DNA from 4 places in the Phyllobacterium sp. YR620 genome. Region 3 is predicted to be linked to each of the others. Evidence: predicted binding sites of a transcription regulator. Region 3 holds the regulator's gene; each other region holds the start of a gene.
The links. The regulator PhoB, encoded in region 3, activates phosphate uptake and scavenging genes when phosphate is short. The targets are predictions, from matches to a motif close to TGTCATNNANCTGTCAT.

Region 1: phnC (phosphonate ABC transporter ATP-binding protein) is a predicted target of PhoB. The motif match lies at 1,129-1,145, and genes of this name have one in related genera.
Region 2: ugpB (sn-glycerol-3-phosphate ABC transporter substrate-binding protein UgpB) is a predicted target of PhoB. The motif match lies at 1,667-1,683, and genes of this name have one in related genera.
Region 4: BLR72_RS10225 (esterase-like activity of phytase family protein) is a predicted target of PhoB. The motif match lies at 1,098-1,114, and genes of this name have one in related genera.

Annotation. Positions count from the first base shown of each region.
Region 1 covers NZ_FNJP01000001.1:885,073-888,344, forward strand. Annotated here, with positions in the region: gene phnL (phosphonate C-P lyase system protein PhnL) at 1-490, shown strand, start outside; gene BLR72_RS04120 (DapH/DapD/GlmU-related protein) at 487-1,101, shown strand; gene phnC (phosphonate ABC transporter ATP-binding protein) at 1,221-2,054, shown strand; gene phnD (phosphonate ABC transporter substrate-binding protein) at 2,139-3,056, shown strand; gene phnE (phosphonate ABC transporter, permease protein PhnE) at 3,129-3,272, shown strand, end outside.
Region 2 covers NZ_FNJP01000001.1:636,674-639,945, forward strand. Annotated here, with positions in the region: gene ugpA (sn-glycerol-3-phosphate ABC transporter permease UgpA) at 1-229, opposite strand, end outside; gene ugpB (sn-glycerol-3-phosphate ABC transporter substrate-binding protein UgpB) at 295-1,605, opposite strand; gene pncA (bifunctional nicotinamidase/pyrazinamidase) at 1,813-2,412, opposite strand; gene nagA (N-acetylglucosamine-6-phosphate deacetylase) at 2,467-3,272, opposite strand, start outside.
Region 3 covers NZ_FNJP01000001.1:1,080,714-1,083,985, forward strand. Annotated here, with positions in the region: gene pstB (phosphate ABC transporter ATP-binding protein PstB) at 1-185, shown strand, start outside; gene phoU (phosphate signaling complex protein PhoU) at 208-933, shown strand; gene phoB (phosphate regulon transcriptional regulator PhoB) at 952-1,638, shown strand; gene BLR72_RS05065 (metal/formaldehyde-sensitive transcriptional repressor) at 1,795-2,073, shown strand; gene dmeF (CDF family Co(II)/Ni(II) efflux transporter DmeF) at 2,070-3,011, shown strand; gene arsC (arsenate reductase (glutaredoxin)) at 3,092-3,272, shown strand, end outside.
Region 4 covers NZ_FNJP01000002.1:707,084-710,355, forward strand. Annotated here, with positions in the region: gene BLR72_RS10215 (helix-turn-helix transcriptional regulator) at 1-104, shown strand, start outside; gene BLR72_RS10220 (DUF1013 domain-containing protein) at 251-943, opposite strand; gene BLR72_RS10225 (esterase-like activity of phytase family protein) at 1,171-3,272, shown strand, end outside.

The DNA of each region.
Region 1 (3,272 bases), 200 kb from region 3:
CCGCCTTGTTGACATCGCCTCGGCCGATCCGCGAACCATGCTCGGTATCCGCCGCGAAATGGTCGGCTATGTTAGTCAATTCCTGCGTACCGTGCCCCGCGTTTCGGCGCTTGACGTTGTCGCCGAGCCGCTCGTCGCCCGCGGCGTCGATCGCGGCGAAGCCCGCGACAAGGCGGCGGTGCTGCTCTCGGGACTCAATCTCCCCGAACGGCTCTGGGCGCTGCCGCCCGCCACCTTCTCCGGCGGCGAACAGCAGCGCGTCAACATTGCGCGCGGCTTCATTACCGATCATCCAATCCTGCTGCTCGACGAGCCGACAGCATCGCTCGACGCCAGGAACCGCAGCGTCGTTGTGTCTATGATCGAGGCCAAGAAGGCGGCGGGCGTCGCCATGCTCGGCATCTTTCACGACGAGGACGTGCGCGAGGCCGTTGCCGACCGGATCATCGATGTCACGGCGTTTTCCACCGCAGGCGGAGTTGCGGCATGACGAAACTCTCGGAAACGCCACTGATCCATCCGACGGCGAGCGTCGAAGGCTGCGCGTTCGGCCGCTATACTGAAGTTGCCGAGCGCTGCCGCCTCAGTGAATCGAGCTTCGGCGACTATTCCTACATCATGCAGGACGGATCTGCCTGGTGCGCCAAGATCGGCAAATTCGCCAATATAGCGTCGAGCGTTCGCCTCAACGCGCCCAACCATCCGACGTGGCGGCCGACGCTGCACCATTTCACCTATCGTTCGGGCGACTATTGGGACGATGGCACGGTTGACGAGCAATTTTTCGACTGGCGGCGCACCAATACGGTCACGATCGGCCATGATGTCTGGATCGGCCATGGCGCGACCGTGCTGCCGGGCGTCACCGTTGGCGACGGCGCGGTAATCGGGGCAGGGGCGGTGGTCACGAAGGACGTCGACCCCTACACGATCGTTGGCGGCGTTCCGGCACACAAAATTCGTGATCGTTTCGACCGAAAAAGGGCTGAACAACTGCAGTTCGTTGCCTGGTGGGATTGGGACCACGCTAAGTTGCGCTCTGCGCTCGATGATTTTCGCTCGCTCTCCATCGAGGCGTTCCTTGAGAAACACGCGGTCTAAATCGAACGAGCGATAGGGTTAACGGACTGACATCAAGTTGTCATTCGGCTGCAACAAAAACGACATCGCACGTTCACATCCGTGTCCTAGGACAGTGCAGCGCCAATAGGGACCTGCTTATGCTGAAGATTGAAAACGTGACGCGCCGCTTTGGCAAGTTCACTGCCATCGACGATGTCAGCCTGGAGATTCCCCAGGGTCAGATGGTAGGCATCATCGGCCGTTCCGGCGCCGGCAAGTCGACGTTGCTTCGCATGATCAACCGTCTCGTCGATCCCTCGGAAGGTGCGATCCTTTTTGAAGGCACCAACGTGGCGCAGTTGAAGGGCGCCGCCTTGCGTAACTGGCAGCGCGATTGCGCCATGATCTTCCAGCAGTTCAATCTGGTGCCGCGTCTCGACGTTCTGACCAATGTTCTGCTCGGTCGCCTCAATCATCGCTCGACGATCAAGAGCCTGCTCGGCATGTTTTCGCGCGAGGAGCGTGCGATGGCGATTGCGGCGCTGGAGCGCCTCGACATCGCGAAGACCGCGTTACAGCGGGCCGGAACGCTCTCCGGGGGCCAGCAGCAGCGCGTCGCGATAGCCCGTGCTCTAATGCAGAATCCCAAAGTTGTTCTTGCCGACGAGCCGATCGCCTCGCTCGACCCGCGCAATGCTCAGGTGGTGATGGAGTCGTTGCGCGACATCAATGAGCGCGAGGGCCTGACGGTCATCACCAATCTGCACACGCTCGATACGGCCCGCCATTTCTGCCAGCGTATCATCGGCATGCAGGGAGGCAAGGTTGTCTTTGACGGCGGACCCGACGATCTCACCGAACTTGCCGCGCGCCGCATCTATGGCGCGGACGGCATGAAGGATGCTTTTTCGGAAGCAATCACTTCCACAAGTATCAGCCGCGGCACACCCAAGCCGATTTCAGAGCTGGAGGCCGTTCTGGCTGCGCGTTGAGCGCACCGAGATCGGCTCGCCCACGATACGGGCCACTAATGAAACTGATCGCAAACTCATATCGACGTTTGACAGGAGAGAACTATGTTCAAGAAAGCCCTTCTTAGTGCAATCGCAATCGGCGCCATGCTGGCCGGTTCGATGGCGCGTGCCGAAAACCTCGAAACATTCCGCATCGGTCTGATCGGCGGCGAAAACGAAGCAGACCGCCTGCGCAACTACCAGTGCGTGGTCGACCAGTTGCCCAAGGTCCTCGGTGTCAAGGAAGTCAAGCTCTTCCCGGCAACCGACTATGACGGCGTCATTCAGGGTCTCCTCGGCGGCACGCTCGATGCTGCTGAACTCGGTGCATCCGGATATGCCAAGATCTATCTGACCAATCCGAAGGCAGTCGAACCGATCCTGACCGACGTCCAGACTGACGGTTCGACCGGCTATTATTCGATCATGATTGCCCGCAAGGACAGCGGCATCAAGACTCTTGCCGACATGAAGGGCAAGAAGCTCGGCTTTGCCGATCCAGATTCCACCTCCGGCTACCTCATCCCCGTTACCTCCCTGCCGAAGGACATCCATGCCTCGGTCAAGGATTACTTCGGTGAAACCGGGTTCGGCGGCGGTCATGAAAACCTCGTTCTTGCCGTCAAGGACGGCAAGTTCGACGCCGGCACGACCTTTGGCTCGGGCGTCGGCAAGTTCGAAGAGGGATACTCTTCCGGCAATCTGCGCAAGATGGTCGACAAGGGCCTGATCGACATGAAGGATTTTGTCGAACTGTGGAAGTCGCCGCTTATTCCGAACGGTCCGACCGTTGTTCGCTCATCGATGAACAAGGACACGATCGCCAAGTACAAAGAATATCTGATGAACCTGCCGAAGACCGATCCAGCCTGCTTCGCCGCGGCTTCTTCGACCGGTGGCGACCGCAAGGGCTACACGGAAGTTAACGCGCAGTTCTACCAGCCGATCATCGACGCCCGCAAGGCGCAGATCGGCGGCTGATAGCCATCCAATGATCACGGCCAGTTCCCTCAAGGTTCTGGCCGTGAATTTTTTGTGCTCACTAAGGATCGGTTGATGAGCCAGGCTACGACCACCACGCTGTCGCCCGACGGTATCGAGATAGAACGCCACTGGCTGGAGCTTGCGACGCGCCGGCGTGCCTATTCATGGCTGATCGGCATTGGTCTGCTCGTGGCGGTCGCCGGGTCCCTGTGG
Region 2 (3,272 bases), 440 kb from region 3:
TCGTGACCTGCAGCGAATTCAGATAGTTGGGATCGCTGATGACCCGCCTGAAATTGCCAAGGCCGACGAATTGTGTCGACAGGCCGAAGGGGTCTTCGCGCAGGACGGACTGATAGATCGCCTGCGATGCCGGCCAGTAGAAAAAGATGAGCGTGATGGCAAGCTGGGGCGCCAGCAGCAAATAGGGCAGGAGCTTGTTGGGAAACGTCACGTTGTTGGACGATGCCATGAATGCCTCACATTAAAGGAAATCCCGGCCGCAAGGGCTTGCGGCCGGGTTTCAGACGGAAGGGCTTATTGGCCGAGCGCCTGCTTGATCGCTGCATTGCCGCGCTTGACGGCATTGTCCAGCGCCTGCTGCGCCGTCTGTTTGCCGGCTAGCATGTTCTCGAACTCTTCATTCTCGATATCGCGTACCTGCGGCAGGTTGACGAGGCGCACGCCCTTGGAATTTTCCGTAGGAGCCTTGCCCAGCATCTGCTTGATCGGGATCTCGCGCGCCGGGTTCTTGTCGTAGAAACCGGATTTCTTGGTTGCCTCATAGGCCGCCATCGTAACCGGCAGATAACCCGAGACCTGATGCAGGCGAGCCTGGATATCGGTCTTCGACAGGAAATTGAAGAAAGCGGCTACACCCTTATATTGCTCGTCCGACTTGCCGGCGAAGACCCAAAGCGAGGCTCCCCCCGGAATCGTGTTCTGCGGCGCACCTTGCGCACCTGCTTCGTAGGGAAGCTGGCCGGTGCCGAAATTGAGGCCGGACTTCACGACGTCGCCAAGGCCGCCTGACGATTCAGTGAAGATGGCGCATTCGCCCGAGGTGAACAGCTGTTTTGCCTCGGAGGTACGACCGCCATAACGGAAGGTGCCATCCTTGGCGAGGTCGGCAATCTCCTGGAAGTGCTTGACGAAGGTCGGCGTGTTTATCTTCAACTCGACATCGGTGGCAGCGATGCCGTTTTCGTTGGTGCCCCACTGCAGATTATTCCAGGCCGCGTAATTTTCGGTCTGGATCCATGTGAGCCAGGTCGAGGTGAACCCGCACGATGCTGCACCGCTGGACTTGATCTTCTTGGCGGCGTCCCACACTTCCGTCCAGGTTTTTGGCGGATTGTTCTCATCGAGGCCAGCCTTCTTGAAGGCGTCCTTGTTGTAGTAAAGGATGGGCGAGGAGCTGTTGTAGGGGAAGGACAGCATGGTGCCGTCAGGCTTGGAATAATAGGCGACGATGCCCGGCAGATAGAGGGTCTTGTCGAACTTCGAGCCACCCATCGAAAGAATGTCGGCAACCGGCTTGACCGCGCCTTCCGCGCCCATCATCACGCCAGTACCGGCGTCAAATACTTGAAGAATGTCGGGGGCCTGCTTGGCCCGGAATGCGGCGATGCCGGCATTCAATGCTTCAGGGTAGGTTCCCTTGAAAACTGGAACAACTTTGTAGCCGCCCTGGCTCGCGTTGAATTCCTTAGCCAGCGTCTCGACAACTTCATTGTTGGCGCCGGTCATTGCATGCCACCAGCTGATTTCGGTAACGGCGAAGGATGCGGTGGAGGAGGCAAGGACAAGGCCAAATGCAAGGCTCAACGAGGTAATACGATAGGTCATCTCAATCTCCCATGGACGAAGGCGTCATCTATAGTGCGCTTGATGCCAGTATCTCCATTATGTGACAGACAGACAACAGTAATGTGCCTTGTCCGGTTCCGCCTGTGGAAAAAATGCGCAGCTGTTCATTCGCTGGCGATAGTCGAGGCTGCGGGGCGGTCCCGGGATCGGGGCGCGTCTGCCGATGATTTTATTTGCCGGCTATGGTCAGACGAGGGTGACGCCGGCCTTGCGCATTTCACCGAGCATGGCGGCCAGCGAACCGCCGAGATTGATGCCGCGGCAAGCATCGAGCAGAACATCGGCGGCAAAGCCGTGCTCCACGGCGTCGAGCGCGGAATAGGCCACGCAGTAGTCCGTGGCAAGTCCGGCAAAGGTCACATTGGTGATCCCCCGGTCACGCAAATAGCCGGCGAGGCCAGTTGGGGTCTGGCGATCGTTCTCGTAAAAGGCCGAGTAGCTGTCGATATGATGGCGGAAACCCTTGCGGATGACGAGTTCGGCCTTGGTCCATTCCAGCTCGGCATGAAATTCGGCCCCGACGCTGCCCTGGATGCAGTGATCGGGCCACAGCGTCTGATTGCCGTAAAACATCGGGACCGTCTCGAAAGGTGCCTTCCCCGGATGGGTCGAAGCGAAACTCGAGTGACCGCCGGGATGCCAGTCCTGCGTCAGGATGACATGGTCGAAGCGCATGATCAGCTTGTTGATGATCGGAATGATCTCGTGGCCACCTTCAACGGCAAGGGCGCCGCCGGGGCAAAAATCATTCTGAACATCAACGACGATCAACGCGTCCTTGGCCATATCCATCTCCAATGTCTCGTGAAGAATTCAAGTATGACCAATCGGCGAGCCGCGTCAACGCGCGTAATGCAGATCGCCGTCGATCCATACCTGATTGACGTCGAGCCGATCGTCAAGATGCACGATGTTGGCGATGTAACCGGGCAGAAGGCGACCGTAATGATGGTCGATGCGCAGGCTCTCCGCCGGATAGAGCGAGGCCATCCGCAAGGCTTCTTCCAGTGGCAGACCAAGCTCGTTGTGCACGAAGCGCACCGCTGAGATCATGTCGAGGTCGGCGCCCGCAAGCGTTCCGTCGTCGAGTGTGAGGCGTCCGCCGGCGCGGGTTATCCGGCGCCCGTTCAGCGTGAACGAGGTGATGTCGGTGCCGATGGTCGACATAGCGTCGGTGACGAGGAAAATGCGCGACGGCCCTTGCTTGGCTCTGATGGCAATTGCCATCGATGCCTTGTCGACGTGGAACCCGTCGGCGATAAGACCGGCTGAAAGCTCGCCCGACTGCAACACAGCACCGACGACCCCGGGACTGCGATGTCCAAGCTGGCTCATGGCGTTGAACAAATGTGTCGCCATGGTCGCGCCGGCTTCCGTGGCGGCGAGGGCGACTTCGTAGGACGCGCCGCTATGGCCGAGGCTGACAATGACGCCGGCATCGGTCAAAGCCTTGATCTTGTCGGCGGGTACCGTCTCAGGCGCCACCGTGGTCAGGAGCACGGGCAATTGTTGTGCCGCCTCGATAAGCGCGACAAGGTCGGCATCCTCCATGGGCCGGATGAGCTCAGGGTCGTGCGTCCCCTTGTGGGATACCGAAAGGTGGGGCCCTTCGATATGAAGTCCGATGAAGCCCGTCACCTTGTCGA
Region 3 (3,272 bases):
ATGAATTGCGCGAAAACTACACCATCGTCATCGTTACCCACTCGATGCAGCAGGCAGCGCGCGTTTCGCAGCGCACGGCCATGTTCCATCTCGGCAATCTTGTCGAGGTCGGCGATACGGAAATGATGTTCACAAGCCCCACCGAGAAGCGCACCCAGGACTATATCACCGGACGCTTCGGCTGACGCAGGAACGAGGACAAAGCACATGACCGAGTTGCAGCACACTGTGCGCTCTTACGATGACGAACTGAAGTTCCTGACGCACAAGATCGCCGAGATGGGTGGTCATGCCGAACGCATGGTCGAACAGGCGGTCGCCGCCATGGTCAATTCCGACAATGCGCTGGCGCAGCGCGTTATCTCGGACGATCTGATCCTCGACGCCGGTCAGCGCGAGATCGATGAAAAGGCCATCACCATCATCGGCAAGCGCCAGCCGATGGCGATCGACCTGCGTGAAGTCATCGGGACGATCCGCATTTCCTCCGATCTCGAGCGTATCGGCGATCTCGGCAAGAACATTGCCAAGCGCGTCGTTGCCGTGACCGATACCCGCCAGACGCTCTCGGTCTACCGCGGCTTGCAGACAATCGCCGAACTTGCCTTGACGCAGCTGAAGGACGTGCTCGACGCCTATGCGACGCGCTCGGTACAGCAGGTGAACATTGTGCGCGAACGCGACGACGAAATCGACGCGCTCTATACGTCGCTGTTCCGCGAATTGCTGACCTACATGATGGAAGATCCGCGCAACATTTCCGCCTGTACGCATCTTTTGTTCTGCGCCAAGAATATCGAGCGCATAGGCGACCACGCCACCAATATTGCCGAGACAGTCTATTACATTGTTACCGGTTCGCAACTGCCGGCGGAACGTCCCAAGGAAGACCAGACACATACTATTATTGTGGATGAAACGACCGAGTCCTAATTCAACTGAAGGCTTGATATGGCAATAGCTCCCAAAATCACCGTTGTGGAGGACGAGGAAGCCCTGAGCGTCCTCCTCCGGTACAATCTTGAAGCTGAAGGCTATGTTGTCGAGACGATCGCACGTGGCGACGAAGCGGAAATTGCGCTGCGCGAGAACGTTCCGGATCTTCTGATCCTCGACTGGATGCTGCCTGGCCTGTCGGGCATCGAACTCTGCCGCCGCCTGCGGGCGCGGCGCGAGACCGAAATCCTGCCAATCATCATGCTCACCGCCCGCGGCGAGGAAAGCGAACGCGTTCGCGGCCTTTCGACCGGTGCCGACGACTACATGGTCAAGCCGTTTTCGACGCCTGAACTCCTGGCGCGCATCAAATCCATGCTTCGCCGCGTCAATCCGAGCCTGCTTTCGCACGTGCTGAGCTTCGGCGATCTCAAGCTCGACCGCGAACAGCACCGCGTTTTCCGCAAGGAGCGCGAGCTAAAACTTGGCCCGACGGAGTTTCGGCTGCTCGAATTCCTCATGCAGTCACCCGGACGAGTCTTTTCGCGCGGCCAGTTGCTCGATAATGTCTGGGGTGCGGACATCTATGTCGATGATCGCACAGTTGACGTCCACGTTGGTCGCCTGCGCAAGGCGATCAATATCGGACGTTCGATAGATCCGATCCGCACCGTACGTGGCGCCGGCTATTCGTTCGGCTGATTCTCAATTATTGTGGTTCTAACAAGGGCGTCGCATCAGCGCTAGATGGCTGATGCGACGCCTTTTGGTATTTTGTAGTCCGCCGACAACGCCTTGCTCAAAGTCTCCACAGCCTGGACTTGAAATTCACGCAAATATAGGGTAGGGGGCTATATTATGTCTCATACCACCAAGGAAAAACCAAAACTCCTCGCAAGGATCCGTCGTCTCAAGGGGCAGATGGAGGCCGTCGAGCGTGCGCTCGAAGCGGAAATGTCGTGCGGTGACATTTTGAACCTGGTGGCGTCGGTGCGCGGCGCGGTAAACGGCCTGATGGGTGAACTCATCGAGGACCATATCCGCATGCATGTCGTCGATCCCGGAACCGAGACGGACAGCGAACGCGCCAAGGGCGCAGCGGATCTCATCGACGTTGTAAGGATGTATCTGAAATGAGCCACGATCACGCGATCCATTTGCCTCAAGGCACGCATGCCCATGTGTTTCTGGGCGACGATCACGAGCGCAACGAACGACGCACCTGGTTTGTGATCGCGCTGACCGCGACGATGATGGTTGCGGAGATCGTGGCGGGAACGGTTTTCGGCTCGATGGCGCTTGTCGCCGATGGCTGGCATATGTCGACACATGCTGCCGCGATTTTGATCGCGGCGTTGGCCTATCTCTATGCAAGGAAGAATGCCAGCAATCCGCGTTTCACCTTCGGCACGGGAAAATTCGGCGATCTCGCAGGTTTTGCCAGCGCTGTGATCCTCGCGCTTATTGCACTGCTGATCGGCTGGGAGAGTTTCCTACGCCTTGCCAACCCGATCTCGATCAGTTTTCCGCAGGCGATCTCCGTTGCCGTGCTTGGCCTTGCCGTCAACCTTGTTTGTGCCTGGCTCTTGCGCGACGACCATAGCCATCATCACCACGGTCACCATGGCGATAACCATCATCACCACGGTCACGATCATAATTTGCGTGCCGCCTATCTGCACGTTCTTGCCGATGCGCTGACGTCCGTCCTCGCCATCATCGCCCTTCTCGCGGGCAGCATTTACGGCTGGCTTTGGCTCGATCCGGCCATGGGAATAGTCGGTGCTCTTGTTATCGCCAGATGGTCATGGAGTCTCATCCGCGATGCGGGCGGCGTGTTGCTCGACTATGTCCCTCAGGGTGAAGACCTGCCTGATGAAATACGTGGCGCCATCGAAAAGGAGGGCGACGTGATTACCGACCTGCACGTCTGGCAGCTTGGCCCGGGGCATCACGGTGCCATTGTTTCGCTTTTGAGCGACGATCCGAAAGCGCCGTCGTCCTATCGTGCCAAACTCGCACATATCCATGAGTTGTCGCATGTGACCGTTGAGGTAGAGCCGAAGGCCGCGTAAATATCGATTCTGGTGGGTCACACGCTGAGCTTTGAAGACCCCACGTGCGACGAACGTTCGAATAGCCGGGAGCCCATGTGATGACCGTCACGATTTACCACAACCCGAAATGCGGTACCTCGCGTAATACCCTCGCCATGATCCGCAATGCAGGGATCGAGCCGGTGATCGTGGAATATCTCAAGACGCCGCCGAGCCGGGAAACCCTGAAGGAAATGATCAGCCGGGCTGGTCTTAGCGTGCGCCAGGCCTTGCGCCAAA
Region 4 (3,272 bases), on a different contig from region 3:
AGATTGACCGCATTTTCCGGCAGGAGCGCGGCAAGACGCTTGCCGATTTCTATCGCCGGGTTGAACTCAGCGAGACGCCGGAGACACGGGCGAAGGCATCTTAAAAGCTGGCAAGGCATGCCGAATCATGTCTGCGAGCTGGGTTAGGGCCTGGTTTCGAATCCGTCATAATATTTCCCGGCAATAAAAAAGCTCCGCGGACGGAGCTTTTTTTATTTCCTTAAGTCCCCGTCAAGCGACGAGGCAGAGCCTATTCCTCGTCTTCGTCCTGATTGCGGCCCTTGAGGGACGACAGCTTGGCGAAGACCTTGTCGGCGTCGAGTTCTTCGTCCTCGTCGCGAACCTGCGGTTGTACGTCGAGGTTCTCGGTTGCCGAAGCCGGCAGCAAGGTATCACCGCTCTCGACCGGCTGGGCGGGACGGCCGCGCGACGAGCGCTCGACCTCGATGTCGAGATCGATCTGCGAGCAAAGGCCGAGCGTCACCGGGTCCATCGGCTGCAGGTTGTTGGAGTTCCAGTGGGTACGGTTACGAATTTGCTCGATCGTCGATTTTGTCGTGCCGATGAGACGCGAAATCTGTGCGTCCTTCAACTCCGGATGATTGCGGACGAGCCAGAGAATGGCATTTGGGCGATCCTGACGCTTGGAAAGCGGCGTATAGCGCGGGCCCTTGCGCTTGGTCTCGGGAACGCGGACCTTCGGATCGGAAATCTTGAGCTTGTGATTGACGTCGGCCTCGCCACGCGCGATCTCCTCGCGCGAAAGCTGGCCGGTGATCAGCGGGTCGAGGCCCTTGATGCCCTGTGCGGACTCGCCATCGGCGATCGCCTTCACTTCGAGCGGATGCAACTTGCAGAAAGCGGCGATCTGTTCGAAAGAAAGGGCTGTATTGTCGACAAGCCAGACGGCCGTTGCCTTTGGCATAAGAAGCTGGGTGGCCATAGATATAATCCTCTCGTTCGTCCGCTCCGGTGGCGCGGGACGTGGGTTCAACCACAATTTCCGGGAATTCGAGGCGCTATATACCTTCATTTTAACCGATGAGCAAGAATCGGATTCAGCCGCAGGAATCTGCTCCGGAGCCGTTTCATCGAACTGTCATCAAAGTGTCATCGCACTGCAATGCATCTACGCCATCGATCTCCGCAATTACAATCGGAGGTCTACTAATGTCTAACAGGAACACGCTCTACGTCGGGCTTGGCGCGGCACTTCTTGCATCCGTTGCCATGCCTGCGTCTGCCGACCCCATTTTCAACCGGATCGCCAGCTTTGCCGTAGCCGATAATCTGCCGAAGGACGCTGACAAGTCGAAGCCGACTTCTTCCGAGATCATCACCGTTTCCGGTGATGGCAAGACATTGATCTATTCGGATAGCCCTTACGGTTCGATCGGCTTCATCGATATCACCGATCCGGCAAAGCCGCAGGCAGGCGGCATCATCAAGGTAGAGGGTGAGCCGACCTCGGTTGCAGCGCTCGGCGATACGGTCTTTGCCGCGGTCAATACGTCCAAGGACAGGGCCAACCCCTCGGGCCGCCTCGACATCATCGATATCGCGTCACGCAAGGTCGTCTCCAGCTGCGATCTCGGCGGCCAGCCGGACTCGGTTGCGATCTCACCGGACCAGACCTTCGCTGCCATCGTCATCGAAAACGAACGTGACGAAGAGATCAATGAAGGCGCGCTGCCGCAGATGCCATCCGGAAATCTCAAGGTTCTGGCGCTGAAGGACGGCGCGGCGGACTGCGCCGGCATGAAGACTGTTGAACTGATCGGGCTCTCCGAAATCGCACCGCAGGATGCCGAACCCGAGTTCGTCTCGATCAACAAGGACAATTTGATCGCCGTTACGCTGCAGGAAAACAACCATATCGCCATTGTCGATGCGGCAACCGGCAAGATCGTCAACCATTTCTCCGCCGGCACCGTCGATCTCGACAAGATCGACGTGAAGAATGACGGCGCACTCAAATTCGACGGCAGCATGAAGGGCGTGCTGCGCGAGCCCGACACCGTCAAATGGCTGGACAATGACCGCTTTGTCATCGCCAATGAAGGCGATTACAAGGGCGGCTCCCGCAGCTTCAGTATCTTCTCGAAGGACGGCAAGCTGCTTTATGAATCCGGCCCCTCGCTCGAATGGAAGATGGCGGAAGCTGGGCACTACCCCGACAAGCGTAACAAGAAGGGCGTCGAGCTCGAAGGCGCCGAAGTGGGCAAGTTCGGCGACACCAATTATCTTTTCGTCGCCAGCGAGCGCGCTTCGCTCGTCGGCGTCTACAAGGATAATGGCGCGGAGCCGCAATTCGTGCAGCTGCTCCCCTCGGGCATTGGACCTGAAGGCGTTCTGGCCATTCCCTCGCGCAACCTTCTGGTTACAGCCAACGAGAGCGATCTCGTCGAAGATGGCGGCGCGCGCTCACACGTCATGATCTATGAACTCAAGGAACAGCAGCCTAATTATCCGCAGATCGTATCGACCACGAAGGATGACGGCACGCCGCTCGGCTGGGGCGCTCTTTCCGGCCTCGTCGGCGATCTGAAAGAGCCCGGCAAGCTCTACGCTGTCTCCGACTCGTTCTACTACGCTTCCCCCTCGATCTTCACCATCGATGCCAAACAGGCGCCGGCGAAAATCACCGAGGCGCTCACTGTCAAGCGCGGCGGACAGGCGGCGCAGAAGCTCGATATCGAAGGCATCACCACGGACGGTCAGGGTGGCTTCTGGCTCGCCAACGAAGGCGACCAGGCAAAGCTCGTCCCGCATGCGATCCTCAACGTGAACGACAAGGGCGAGATCAAGAAGGAAATCGCCCTTCCGGAAGAACTGCTTCCGAACCAGACGCGTTTTGGCCTTGAAGGCATAACCCGCGTTGGTGAAGGCGATGATGCGGTTCTGTGGATGGCGATTCAGCGCGAGTGGAAGGATGACGAGAAGGGTTTCGTCAAGCTCCTTGCCTATAACGTCAAGGACAAGAGCTGGAGCGCGGTCTCCTATCCGCTCGACAAGACGGAAAATGGCTGGGTCGGCCTCTCGGAGATCACCGCCCATGACGGTCAGCTCTATATCATCGAGCGTGACAACCAGATCGGCCAGAAGGCCGCGGTGAAGCGGCTCTATCGCATCGCGCTCGACGATTTGAAGCCGGCCAAGATCGGCGACAAGCTTCCGGTCGTGACCAAGGTGCTTGCCCACGACTTCATGGACGATCTGAAAGCTTCGAATGGCTATGTCGTTGAGAAGCTTGAAGGTTTCACCATCGATTC